2 regions of the Pseudenhygromyxa sp. WMMC2535 genome follow, and region 2 is predicted to be linked to the other one. Evidence: riboswitches for the same ligand, from Rfam matches in the RefSeq annotation. Region 2 holds a riboswitch; the other holds the start of a gene.
What was found. Region 2 has a riboswitch for cobalamin ahead of G6O69_RS11865 (ribonucleoside-diphosphate reductase subunit alpha). Riboswitches for the same ligand answer to the same signal wherever they lie in the genome.
Positions count from the first base shown of each region.

Region 1 (7,011 bases), 1.2 Mb from region 2:
ACCTCAACTCTCGCCGCGTGGGCATGGACATCCACACGGCGATCGTGTTCTCCGAGTTCGGCCTCAACGCCGTCGACGACCTCGACTACTGGCCCGACGACCTGCCCAACGTGTGGTGCGGGCTCGAGGACGAGTACGGCTACAGCGTAGCCGAGGTCCACGCGCTCTTCGACGAGCTGCACGCGCAGAACCTCGAGAAGATCGAGAACACCCCGATCCTCGACCTCCTGCCCAAGGTCGTCGACAAGCGCTACGACGGCGACGAGGTCACCGTCAGCGAGGCGCCGCTGTCGGAGTGCGAGGACTTCTACATCTCGGAGCTCAGCGACGCCGAGGGCTTCTTGTCGCTGATGTCCTTCGCGATCGACGAGGTCGATCCGATGGCCGCGACCACGATGCTCAGCCAGCCCGGCGCGATGTATGCCGACGCCGACTCGCTCTACATCGCGGTCCGTCACCGTCGGCCCTACACCGACGATCCCGACTGGTTCCCGGACATCGATCCGGAGATCGACGACGCCACCTCGCTGCACAAGTTCAAGCTCAAGAAGGGTGGCAAGAAGCCCAAGTACCAGGCCAGCGGCGTGGTCAAGGGTCGCGTGCTCAACCAGTTCTCGATGGACGAGTACGACGAGGTCCTGCGCATCGCCACGACCAGCGGCTTCTTGCCCTCGCCCGACGTGCACAGCACGATCTCGGCGCTCGAGCAGGACGGCTCCCAGCTCGTCGTGCTCGGTCAGGTCGACAACCTGGCCCCGACCGAGGACATCCGCTCGGTCCGCTTCCGTGACGAGATCGGCTACGTCGTCACCTTCAAGAAGACCGACCCGCTCTTCGTCATCGACCTCGCCGACCCGAACGCGCCCGAGGTGCTCGGGGAGCTCAAGATCCCGGGCTTCTCGACCTACATGCACCCCATGGACGAGGATCACCTCCTGACCATGGGCTACGACGCGGACGACATGGACTCGTTCGCCTACTTCCAGGGCCTCCAGCTCCAGATCATCGATAACACCGATCTCGAGAACCCGACCCTGACCCACAAGGAGATCATCGGCACCCGCGGCTCGACCTCGGACGCCGCGACCAACCACCTCGCGTTCACCTACTTCAAGGCCCGCGACCTGCTCGCCGTGCCGATGACGATCTGCGAGGAGAGCAACGGCGGCGGCGACTATGGTGACATCATGACCTTCAGCGGTCTGCTGGTCTACCAGGTGACCACCGAGGACGGCTTCAAGCTGCTCGGCGGCGTCCCCCACGACGAGCCCGAGACCTTGGACAACTACACCAACAAGTGCAACAACTGGTGGACGAAGTCCAACTCGAGGGTCAAGCGCTCGATCTTCATGGAGGATTGGGTCTACTCGATCGCCCTCGAGCGGATCAAGGTCGCGAACATCTCCGACCTCGAGAACCCGCCGGTGGACATCAAGCTCGTCGTCGACGACGAGTAGGCCGCAGGGCCCAATGAAAAACGCGCCCGGTCCTCAGGACCGGGCGCGTCTTCAATTCACTCGCGGCGCGACAACCCCAACGCCGGCCGAGCGCCGGCCGAGCGCCGGCCGAGCGCCGGCCCTGCGCCGGGATCACTCGTCGACGAGGCCGCGGCGGACCAGCAGCGCGTCGACCGTGGGCTCCTGACCGCGGTAGTTGACGTACTGGGTCATGGGGTCGACGGTGTTGCCCTTGGACAAGATCAGCTCGCGGAAGCGGTCGCCGTTGGCCCGGGTCAGGCCGCCCTGAGTGCCCATGTAGGCGAAGGCGTCGGCGGCCAGGACCTCGGTCCACAGGTAGGCGTAGTAGCCAGCCGAGTAGCCGCCGGCGAAGGTGTGCGCGAAGTAGTTCGAGCGGTAGCGCGGGGGCACCGGGGCGAAGTCCACCCCGTGCTTGGCCAGGGCCTGGTGCTCGAAGGCGTCGACGTCGCTGATCTTCGCGTCGGCGGGGATCATGTGCCACTCCATGTCGAGCAAGGCCGCGGCGATGTACTCGAGGCTGGCGAAGCCCTGGTTGAACTCGCGCGAGGCGAGCAGCTTGTCGAGCAGCTCGGGGGGGATCGCCTCGCCGGTCTGATAGTGCTTGGCGAAGTTGGCCAGGACCTTGGTGTCGATGGCCCAGTCCTCCTCGAACTGCGAGGGGAACTCGACGTAGTCGCGGGGCACCGCCGTGCCCGCGAGGCTCGGGTAGGTGGCCTCCGAGAACAGCCCGTGGACCGCGTGGCCCATCTCGTGGAACATCGTCCCGACCTCGTCGAAGGTCAGCAGCGTGGGCTGGCCGGCGGGCGGCTTGGGCACGTTGAGCACGTTGACGATCACCGGCTTGCGGCCGAGCAGCTCGCTCTGGCCGACGATCGCGTTCATCCACGCCCCGCCGCGCTTGCCCTCGCGGGCGAAGTAGTCGGCGTAGAACAGCCCGACGCTGGTCCCGTCGGCGTCGAAGACCTCGAAGGTGCGCACGTCCGGGTGGTAGGTGGGCAGGTCGGTGCGCTCCTCGAAGCGGATCCCGAACAGCTCGCCCATCGCGAAGAACAGCCCGTCCTTCATCACGCGCTCGAGCTCGAAGTAGGCGCGGACCTCGTTCTCGTCGAGGTCGAACTGCTTGGCCCGGACCTTCTCGGCGTAGTAGGCCCAGTCCCAGGGCTCGAGCTCGAAGCGCTGCTCGTCGGCGGCGATCGCCTTCTCGATCGCCTCGGCCTCGGCCTTGGCCTTGTCGACGACCCGCGGGGCGAGGTCGTCGAGCATCTTCAGCACGGCCTCGGGGGTCTTGGCCATCTGCTCGCCGAGCACGTAGTTGGCCCAGGTCGGCTCACCGAGCAGCGCGGCCTTGCGCGCGCGCAGCTCGACGATCTGCAGGAGCACCGGGCCGTTTTGCGCGGCGCGCTCGGCCGAGGCCTCGAAGATCTGCTGACGCAGCGCGCGGTCCTCGAGGCTGGCGAGCACCGGCTGCTGCGTGGTGTTGAGCAGGTTGATCACGTACTTGCCGGGCATCCCGGCGGCCTCGCCCGCGGCGGCCAGGGCGGCGATGTCGTTCTCGCTCAGGCCCGCGAGCCGAGCTTTGTCCTCGACGACCACCGCCCCCGCCTTCCCGGCGGCGAGCAGGTTTTGGGAGAACTGCGTGGTCAGCTTGGACAGCTCGGCGTTGATCTCGCGGATCTCGGCCTTGGCGGCCTCGTCGAGCTTGGCGCCGGCGCGCACGAAGTCCTCGTAGACCTTCTCGACCAGGCGCAGGTCCTCGCCCTGGAGCGAGTCGCGGCCCTCGTAGACCGCCTCGACCCGGGCGAAGAGCGCGGGGTCGAGGACGATCGAGTCGCCGTGGGCCGAGAGCAGCGGGGCCATCTCGGCCTCGAGCGCGCGGATCTCATCGTTGGAGACCGTGCCCGTGAGGCTGAAGAACACGTCGGCGGTGCGGTTGAGGATCGCCCCGGCGCGCTCCATGGCGACCACGGTGTTCTCGAAGCTGGGCGGCTCCTCGTTGCTGGTGATCGCCGCGATCTCGGCGCTGTGTGCCTCCATGCCGCGCTCGAAGGCCGGGCGGAAGTCGGCGAACTCGATGGCGTCGTAGGCGGGCGCCTCGTACTGCAAGCTGCTGGCGACGAGGAGCGGGTTGTCTTCGCCCTCGGTCTGGGTCTTGGTGCCTGGGTCGTTCACGGGTGATGCGTCGGTCTTGGGGTGGCAGGCGGTCAGCGCGGTGGCCGACAGGGCGAGGGTCAGAGCGAAAAAGGGCGTGCGCATGTCGGGTCCTGGGATATACGCCGAAGGCCCCGGGTGTGGCGAGAGCGCGGGCCGGCGACGAAGACGGGGATCTTCACGGGGCGCTGGACGCGAAAGGGGCTTTTGTGCGAAACAAAGCCGTCAGACGCCCGAGCGCGGGCGGTGCCGCGCGAGCGGCGAAGAGGGAACCCGGTGAGAATCCGGGGCGGCTCCCGCCACTGTGAGCGGCGACGTCGAGGCATCCGAGCCACTGGGGAGACCTGGGAAGGCGCCGAAGACGAACGACCCGCGAGCCAGGAGACCTGCCTCCCGCGCCCCATTCATCGGTGAGACGGGAGCCCCTCGCCTTGGTCCTCATGCGTATCGCGTGCGCGCTCGCGCTCGCACCATCCTCTTCGGCCACCGCCTCCGCTGCGGCCGAGCCGTGCATGGGGCTGCTCGCGGCGTCCGCCTCGCCCGCCGCCGCCGAAGACGCGCCAGGCAGCGACGCTGCCAGCGAGGGCGCCCCGGAGATCTCGCCCGGGAGCGCTCCAGACGCTCCAGGCGCGCTGGAGACTCCGAGCCCGCCCGGCTCTTCGAGCCCGCCCAGCTCTCCGGACACACGCAGCGACGCCGGCTCCGCGAGTCGCCCGAGCGCCTCGCCCTATCGCACCGAGGTCGTCGTCGGTCGAGAGCGCGGCGACGGCCTCGCCGCCCAGCGCAACCTCAGCCGGCGCAGCTTCGGCTTCGTCACGGCCATCGACCTCGCCAGCGAGCCCGGGCGACCCGCGGCCGACGACCTCGCCAGCGTGGTCAGCCGCGCGCCGGGGGTCACGGTGCGCTCGATCGGCGGCCTGGGTCAGTTCAGCGCGGTCTCGCTGCGCGGCAGCACGAGCTTGCAGGTCCCGATCTTCCTCGACGGCGCGCCCTTGAGCGGGAGCCTCTCGGGGGTCGTGGATCTCGGCGCGGTCCCCCTCGACGCCCTCGCCCGGATCGAGCTCCACCGCGGCCACGCGCCGGCCCGCTACGGCGCGGCGGCGATCGGCGGCGTCATGGATCTCGTCGGCGAGGTCCACCGCGGCGACGATCGTCTGTGGCTCGCCGGCGGCTTCGGCTCGTTTTTGGCCCGCGAGGCCCGGGCCGGCTACGCCCACGCCCTGCGCCCCGACCTGTCGATCGCCGCGCGCATCGGCTACGCGGGCGCGCGCGGCGACTTCTCCTACTACGACGACGCCAACACCCCGCTGATCCCCGAGGACGACGGCTACTCGCGGCGCCTCAACAACGACTACGACCGGCTCTTCGCCCAGCTGCGCGTGGATCATCGCCGTGATCACCTGCGCGTGTCCTCGCAGCTGCTCGGGTGGTGGAAGACCCAGGGCATCCCGGGCACCGCCGCGGCCCCGGCCGCCGACGCCCGCGGGCGCACGGCCTCGCTGCGCAACGTCACCCGCGTGCGCCGAGACGGCCTCGGGCCCGGGGGCTACGTCGAGTGGATCGCCAGCTTGGCCGTGGAAGACCGGCTGTTTCGCGACCTCGGCGGCGAGGTCGGCCTGGCCGCCAACGACCAGCGCGCGCTGAGCTTCGAGGGCTGGATCTCCCCGCGACTGCGCGCCCCTTTGTGGCGCGGCGCGTGGCTCGAGCTCAGCGCCGAGGCCCGGGGCGAGCGCGTGACCATCGACGAGCGCTACGGCGATGAGAGCGGGAGCGGGAGCGGGAGCGGGAGCGGAGACGGGAGCGGGGACGCTCAGGTCCTCGCCTCCGGCGACGCCACCCGCGGGCGGACCAGCCTGGGCCTGGGCGTCGAGCTCGAGCAGTGGCTGTTCTCGCGGCGCTGGGCCATCTCCCCGGCGCTGCGCGTGGACCTGGCCGCCAGCAACTTCGCCGTGCCCGAGGGCCAGGGCGAGGTCGACGACGCCGGCCGCGACAGCGTGGTCCTCGGCTGGTCGCCGCGCCTGGCCAGCAAGCTGAAGCTCGTCGAGGGCCTCGAGGCCCGGGCCAGCGTCGGCCGATACCTGCGCTTTGCGACGCTCTTCGAGCTCTTCGGCGACCGCGGCTACCTCGTCGGCAACGAGGGCCTGCGCCCGGAGCAGGGCACCAAGGTCGACGGCGGGCTGATCCTCGACCTCGAGGATCTCGGCGGGGCCGTGGATCTCTTCGCCCAGGTCGTCGGCTTCGCGACCTGGAGCGAGGACCTGATCCAGTGGGTGCGCAGCGGCCCGGTGATCCGCCCGACAAACGTCGCCGGCGCGCGGGTCCGCGGCCTCGAGGCTGGCCTGAGCCTGCGCGCCTGGGACCGCGACCTGAGCCTCGACCTCGCCTACACCTTGCTCGACAGCCGCAACGAGAGCCCCGAGGCCGAGCAGTACGGCCAGCCCCTGCCCGGGCGCCCGCGCCACAGCCTGCTCGCCCGCCCGGCCGGCGGCCACCGCTTTCGCCTCGGCCGCGCCGGCGTCGGCTTCGAGCCGCGGGTGTTTTGGGAGCTCGAGTGGATCGCCGGCAACACCTTGGACCTCTCGGGGCGCGTGGAGCTGCCCCCGCGCCTGCTCCATGGCGCGGGCCTGAGCCTGCGCGTGGCCGACCGCGTCGAGCTGGGCGTCCAGGTCCGCAACCTCGGCAACCTGCGCCAGACCACCATCACCCCTGCGCTCGGGCCGACGCAGTCCTACCCCGCGGGGATCAGCGACTTCATCGGCTTCCCCCTTCCGGGCCGCAGCGTGTGGGGCTCGCTGCGCGTCGACCTCGACCTCCCCCGAAAGCAATGATCACGATGCGCGCCGATCCGCCTCTCCCCTCCCTTCGCCGCCCGACCACCTTGGCCTGCGCCCTCGCCTGCGCGAGCCCGGCCTGCACCAGCGACGAGGCCCCGAGCGCCGCCGAGCCGCCGACGCTGATCCAGGCCGAGCTCACCGCCGGCTACCCCGAGGTCGACGACTGCCCGAGCCCCGCCCCCGCGCCCACGCAGCTCGTGGTCACGAGCACCGACTTCAACACCGGCGCCGTCGGGCTGATCGACCTCGACAGCCTCGAGGTCCGCGCCGACCTGGCCATGGCCTCCTCCGACGCCGTGCCCGTGGTCGAGCGCGGCCGCGTGTTCGTCATCAACCGCTACGGCTTCGACTGGCTCGACGAGCTCGACTCGAGCGACGCGCTCGCGCTCCTCGAGCAAGTTGCGATCACCCCGGCGAGCGCGACCTCGGCCAGCGCCAACGCCTACGACCTCGCCCTGAGCCCCGACGGCGCGAGCGCCTGGGTCAGCCTGTTCGGCGCCGGCGAGCTCCAGCGCCTGCGCTTCCCCACCCTCGACGCCGCGCGGGCGCGC
Region 1 is NZ_JABJWV010000001.1:1,859,226-1,866,236, forward strand. It holds gene G6O69_RS06985 (beta-propeller domain-containing protein) at 1-1,457, shown strand, start outside; gene G6O69_RS06990 (M3 family metallopeptidase) at 1,590-3,731, opposite strand; cobalamin riboswitch at 3,854-4,035, shown strand; gene G6O69_RS06995 (TonB-dependent receptor) at 4,067-6,454, shown strand; gene G6O69_RS07000 (hypothetical protein) at 6,460-7,011, shown strand, end outside.
Region 1: it holds a riboswitch for cobalamin, as region 2 does, so the genes downstream of both, G6O69_RS06995 (TonB-dependent receptor) here and G6O69_RS11865 (ribonucleoside-diphosphate reductase subunit alpha) in region 2, are expected to answer to the same signal.

Region 2 (7,011 bases):
GCCGTCGAGGAGATCATCCGCGCGAAGATCGACAGCCCGCGGGCGCTCGCCGGCGCGAGCGAGGCGCTGCGCGAGCTGGTCCTCGACGCCTGGCTCGGCCGTCGTCCGGGCGTCCCCGGGCGCCGTCGCCTGCTGCCGGCGGCCGAGCCCGGCGCGCTCGGCCACGCGGGCCTGCGCCCGGCCGTGGCCGGCACCCCCCTCGACCAGGCCCGCGCCCTCGTGCTCTGCGTCCATGGGCGAGGGAGCACGGCCGAGGCCATGCTCGCCAAGCTCGAGGAGCTGCTCGGCGGCGCGCTGCCTCCGGGACTCGCCGCGGTCGCGCTCCAGGCCTGGGGCCGGCGCTGGTATCCCCGCAGCTTCACGCGGCCGGTGGCCGACAACCAGCCCGAGCTCGACGCGGCCCTCGCGGGCCTGGCCCGGATGCGGCGCGAGCTCGGCGAGCAGCTGTCGCCTGCCCAGGTGCTGCTCTTCGGCTTCTCTCAGGGCGCCTGCCTGGTCCTCGATCACCTCGCCCGCGAAGGCGGTGCCCACGGCGGCGCGGCGGCCTTCGCTGGCGCGCTGATCGGCGAGCGCCCGGTCGACGCCTGGCACGACGCCGCTCGAGATCCGCGCGCGCCGGTGATCGTGGGCATCGCCGACGCCGACGAGTGGGTCCCGCGGGCGCGCGTGGCCGCGAGCGCCGACCACCTCGAGGCCCAGGGCGCCAGCGTGCGCCGGATCTGGGCCGCGGGCAGCGAGCACGAGATCACCGGCGAACAAGGCGAGGCCCTGCGCGAGCGGATCGCGGCCCTGCTCTCCACCACTTCCCCCACCACCAACCCCACCTCATCGAGCCAGTCATCATGATGCACGTCGATCCCGTCCGCGAGCTGTCCGCCACCTCCACCGAGCCCACCGAGCCCAGGGAGAAGCCTGGCGTGGCCGAGCCGGCCTACAGCGTGGGCTTTGGCAACACCGGCGAGTCCGAGGCGCTCCCCGGGGCCCTGCCGCGCGGACAAAACGGCCCGCGCGAGGTCCCCTATGGCCTCTACGCCGAGCAGATCAACGGCACCTCCTTCACCGTGCCCCGGGCCCACAACCAGCGCGCCTGGCTCTACCGGATCATGCCCTCGGTGGCCCACGGCGCCTTCACCCCCCTGGGCCATCGCGGGGTCGACCTCGCCTACCTGAGCGAGCGGCCGACCCCGGACCTCGTGGGCTGGCGCCCCGTCGAGATCCCCCCGGCCATGGCCGGCCACGTCGACTTCATCGACGGCCTGCACACCGTCGCCGGCGCGGGCGACCCCAGCGAAGAGCGCGGCCTGGCGATCCACCTCTACGCCGCCAACGCCTCCATGCGCGACCGGGCGCTCTACAGCGGCGACGGCGACATGATGCTGATCCCCGACACGGGGGGGATCCGCCTGCGCACGGAGTTCGGCGTGCTCCACGTCCAGCCCGGCGAGATCGCCGTGGTCCCCCGGGGCATCAAGTTCGCCGTCGAGGCCCTCGAAGATCAGGGCGAGGGCTCGTCGCAGGGAGAGGGCGCCCGCCTGCGCGGCCTCGTGCTCGAGGTCTACGCGCGCCACTTCGAGCTCCCGGATCGCGGCCCGATCGGCGCCAACGGCCTCGCCGACGCCCGCCACTTCTTCACGCCGGTGGCCGCCTACGAAGACCGCGAGGTCGAGGGCTTCGAGATCGTCGCCAAGCACGGCGGCGAGCTGTGGCGGGCCGAGCAGGGCCACTCCTGCTTCGACGTGGTCGCCTGGCACGGCAACTACGCGCCCTACAAGTGGAGCTTCGACCACTTCAACGCGATCGGCAGCGTGAGCTTCGACCACCCGGACCCCTCGATCTTCACGGTGCTCTCCGCCAAGCTCGACGAGGCCGGGGAGAACGCCGCGGACCTGGTGATCTTCCCGGACCGCTGGGACGTGGCCAAGCACAGCTTCCGCCCGCCCTACTACCACCGCAACGCGGCCACGGAGTTCAACGCGATCGTCACCGGCCCGAGCAACGCCGAGCAGGTGTTCACGCGCGGCGGCCACTTCATGACCCCGCCCTTCACCGCCCACGGGGTCAAGACCGAGTCCTACGAGCGCGCGGTGGCCCTCGACGACGCCGTCGCCGACGCGCCGCGCTGGCTCGGCGGGGCCTCGCGCTGGATTCAGTTCGAGACCACGCTGCCGCTGCGGCTGTCGCCCTGGGCCGCGCAGAGCGGACACCGCGACCCGGGCTTTCGCCAGTTCGCCAGCCGGGCCGAGCGTCACTTCGACCCGAGCAAGCCCTGAGCCGCGGCTCAGATGTTGATGCTCTGGGGGATCCTCGAGGGCAGCAGGAACTCGTAGCAAGGCCGCGAGAGGTTGCGGCGCCCGATCTCCCGCTCGACCGCGACGAGCTCGGCCTGGAAGTCCTCGAGCAGCGGCCCGACGCGGGCGTCGGTGAACCACTGGCCGGACTGGTGGCGGTCGTAGTCGCCAAGGCGCGTGAAGTAGACGCCGCCGAGGAGCTGGCCGATGAGCACCTGAAGCATGCCCATCTGCAGCGGGGGCAGCTCCGCGAGCGTGGTCTGATCCGAGGCCGGGCCGCTGGTCTGGGTGGGCGCGGGGGCGTAGGCCGCCAGCGGCATCGCCGGCGTGTAGCTCATGATCTGCTTTTGCGGGAAGTTGACCGAGGCGTGCTGAACGCTGCCCGTGAAGATCACCATGGTCAGCACGCGCGCCAGGTAGTCGAAGGTGAACAGCCCGAGCGTGTCGTCGGGCCCGAGCTCGCCCAGGCCGCCGACGCAGCCGCCCTCGGGGGAGACGAGGTCGCGGTACCAGGCCTGGAGCTCGCTGTCCTCGGTCACCGCCGCGTCGTCGTTGTAGTAGATCGCCAGATAGTCCCGCACCCACGACTCGATGGCCGACCACGAGAGCAGCGCGTCGTCTCGGTAGGGGTAGCCAGGGAAGCTCTCGGAGTCCATGACCCCGCGGCGCGCGAGCTCCTCGGGCAGCATGTGGGCGTTGAAGTCGAGGGCGCCCAGGGCCTGAGAGGTCAGCGCCCAGTCCGACTCGATGGTCCCCGCGAGCAGCTTGTCCACGGTCCCGCCGGGCGCGACCAAGGAGGTGACGGCCGCATTGTTGATGAACAAGGTGCCCTGAAAGTGGGGCAGGAGCAGCAGGTAGACCGGGTGGTTTTGGGCCAGGTTGCGGTGGGTGGCGACCGCGAACGGCTCGACCAGGAAGTGCGTCAGCCCGAGGTGGCTGATCAGCTCGTGGTAGTTGCCGTCGGCCGTCTGGATGTGCAGCTTGGCCAGCTCCCAGCCCTCGCCGTCGTCGGGGTAGAAGATCGGCGTGGAGTTGCCCGGGGTCTGACCGCACTGGATCGCCACCGGCTCGAGCAGCCGGTGCTCGCCGACCAGGGCGAAGAGCGCGAGGCCCGGGGTGATGTACTTTTGCCCGGCCGGGAAGTCGCCGGGCTCGAGGGTCTCGAGCGCGCGGTAGTCGACGAGATAGACGCGGTCATCGGCCAGCGCGTCGTCCGGGCTCAGGCCGACGCGCGCCTCGAAGCGCGCGGGGTCGACGGGGAAATTGCTGGGCAGCGCGTCGATCTTGCGGATCAGCAGGGGGTTGGGCCCGGCCACGCGCATGCGCGCGAACAGGGCGTCGGACATGGTCTGGGAGACCACGTCCGGGACCACGACGGTCTGGAATTGATCGGCGTAATCGCGCAGCGCCGTCGCTGGACCATAGAGCCCGGCCTGCTCGAGGCCCGAGTGGATCAGCGCCTCGATGATGTCCTCGAAGATCGAGCCGAGGCGATCGAGGTGCTCCCTTTGTGCGCCGCGCTTGCCCCCCTTGGTGACGTCGTCGTGGACGTCCTTGGTCAGCTCCTCGAGGGCCTCGCGCTGCTCCTCGAGGGTGTCGACGAAGGTCTTGACCTCGTCGGGGGCCTCGCGGAGGGCGCGGACGTCGTCGATGATCTCCACGACCTCGTCGAGGGCGTGCTCGATCCGCCCGCGGATCTTCTTCAAGGTCGCGTCGCGCCAGCTCGCGTCGCCGATCTGAAAGTCGGCCGGCGGCGGCGGATCGAGGGCGACGGCGCCCACGCCAAACAGGTTGGTGACGTTGACGACCATGTTGCTGAGCAGGTCGAGGCCGGTGTCGAGGATGTCGAGGATCTGGACCGCGTTGAGCTGCTGGCTGGGCGGCAAGGGGTGCTGATCGTCGACCTCGAGCACGGCGATGGGCTGAAAGACCAGGGTCTGGCCGTCGTACTCGTAGCTGTGCGAGTGCGACCAGGTGTACTGCGTCCTGGCCCAGGCGAGCGCGCGCTGACGCTCGGCGGCTTGAGTGGCGTTGGCATATTGGGGCAAGGTGGGGTTCGCCATTTGTCTATCCAGTCGTGTCTATCTCGGGCACGATATCCGAACTCGGTCGATATGTGGTTAGTCGATTCGATGAGCTCGAAATATCAATATGAAAACATGGCATCGGTGCGCTCTGGAAACATGGAGATTGGCGCTGGCTCCGCCGGGCTGCTGGCCGGGTTGCTGGCCGGGCTCCTGGATGGTTTGGCGGGAGCTTTCGAGAGACGCTGCCGCGGTGTTCAGCCTCGTTCCGTCACTGCGTGCCGCCCGCTTCGGACCACAACATGTTGTTGACAAGGGCTGGGCACCCCCCATATGTTGTGCCCGCGAAGGTTCACGGCCTGGCCGTGAATCAAGAGGGAATCCGGTGCGAATCCGGAGCTGCCCCGCAGCGGTGAACGAGAACGAAGCCCCGAGACAGGCACTGGCGACGGCCGGGAAGCCAGGGGTGTAGGTGACGCCAAGTCGCGCTCGTGAGTCCGAAGACCTGCCTTCGCTCGATCCTGGGAGACAACCAGGGTCGGCTCGACCTGAAGCCTCGGGGGAGGCCCACGGTGCCGGTGTTCACCTCTGGTGTGCCCGTCCCTCGACCCCCTTTGCTTCACAGCCCGCGGGGGCGCAGGTTCGACAGGCACCCGAAGCATCTCGCGGTGGACTCTGCCTGCTTGCCGTCTTCGCGACCACGACGCCGCACATGCCGACAGCAAGCACGCCCTCCCCGACTCAGCCCGACCCCGCGCTCACCGCCGCCTCGGACTCCCTCTCGCCGGCTGCGCCGCCGGTCGCAGATGCCGAGCTTCGCCGCCTCGCGGCTGGCCTGGACCACGTCGACCTCGAGTGGACGATCGACACGGCCGCGCGCCGGCTCCCGCCCGGGGCCGACGCCCGCGCGCACTACGACCTGCTCGCCCACACCGCGATCGCGCGGGTGGATCAGGCGCCCGAGTACGCCAGCTTGGCCGCGCGCTGCCTGGCGCGGGTGATCGAGCTCGAGGTCGGCGGGGCGGGGATCACCGGCTTCGTCAACGGGATCGAGGCCATGCACCGCGTCGGGCTGATCAACGAGCGCCTGCTCGAGTACGCCCGCCACCACGGCGCCGCGCTCCAGGCCGCGATCGACCCCGGGCGCGACGCGGGCTTCGACTACTTCGGCCTGCGCACCGTCTACGACCGCTACCTGCTCCGCCACCCGCGGACCCGCGCGGTGCTCGAGACCCCCCAGCACTTCTTCATGCGCGTGGCCGCGGCCCTGTCCGAGCAGGTCGAGGACGCGCTCGAGCTCTACACTCGCTACAGCCGCCTCGACCTGCTGCCGAGCTCACCCACGCTCTTCAACGCCGGCACCCGCCGCGAGCAGCTGTCGAGCTGCTACCTGCTCGACTCGCCCCGCGACCACCTGCTCGACATCTACGCGCGCTACACCGACGTCGCCCAGCTCTCGAAATTCGCCGGCGGCGTGGGCCTTTCCTACTCGCGGATCCGCAGCCGCGGCTCGCTGATCGGCGACACCAACGGCCACTCCAACGGGATCGTGCCCTGGCTCAAGACCCTCGACGCCTCGGTCGCGGCGGTCAACCAAGGCGGGCGGCGCAAGGGGGCGTGCTGCGTGTACCTCGAGACCTGGCACGCCGACATCGAGGAGTTCCTCGAGCTGCGCGACAACACCGGCAACGAGTACGCGCGCACCCACAACCTCAACATCGCCAACTGGATCCCGGACCTCTTCATGCGCCGGGTCGAGGCCGACGCGATGTGGAGCCTCTTCGATCCCAAGGCCGTGCGCCACCTCGTGGATCTCTACGGCGAGAAATTCGAGCGCGCCTACGAGGCGGCCGAGCGCGCCGGCCTGGCGACCAAGCAGCTGCCCGCGCGGGCGCTCTACGGGCGGATGATGCGGACCTTGGCCCAGACCGGCAACGGCTGGATGTGCTTCAAGGACCGGTCCAACGCGACCTGCAACCAGACCGCGCGGCCCGGGCGGACGGTGCACCTGTCGAACCTGTGCACCGAGATCCTCGAGGTCACCAACGACGACGAGACCGCGGTCTGCAACCTGGCCTCGGTCAACCTCGCCCACCACCTGACCACTGGCGAGGGCGAGGGCGAGGGCGAGGGCGAGGGCGGGCTCGAGGTCGACTGGGACAAGCTGCGCCAGACCGTCGAGGCCGCGACCCGGGCGCTGAACCGGGTGATCGACATCAACTACTACCCGATCGCCTCGGCCGAGACCGCCAACCAGCGCTGGCGACCGATCGGCCTCGGGGTGATGGGCTTCGCCGACATGCTCTTGATGCTCGGCCTCGACTTCGACTCCAGGGCCGCCCAGGACGTCGCGCGGCGCGTGGCCGAGCACATCTACTTTCACGCCCTGCGGACCTCCTGCGAGCTCGCCCGGGACCACGGCCCGCACCCCGCCTACCCCGAGACGCGGGTGGCCGACGGCGCCCTGCACCCGGACCTTTGGGAGGTGAGCCTGTCCAGGGAGCTCGACTGGTCCGGGCTGCGGACCGAGATCGCCGCCCACGGCCTGCGCAACTCGCTGCTCGTGGCGATCGCCCCGACGGCGACGATCGCCTCGATCGCCGGGTGCTACGAGTGCATCGAGCCGATCATCAGCAACATCATCAAGCGCGAGACCCTGTCGGGGGAGTTCGTGCAGATCAACCGCCACCTGGTCCGGG
Region 2 is NZ_JABJWV010000001.1:3,083,067-3,090,077, forward strand. It holds gene G6O69_RS11850 (iron-containing alcohol dehydrogenase) at 1-846, shown strand, start outside; gene G6O69_RS11855 (homogentisate 1,2-dioxygenase) at 843-2,270, shown strand; gene G6O69_RS11860 (lipoxygenase family protein) at 2,279-4,351, opposite strand; cobalamin riboswitch at 4,644-4,840, shown strand; gene G6O69_RS11865 (ribonucleoside-diphosphate reductase subunit alpha) at 5,025-7,011, shown strand, end outside.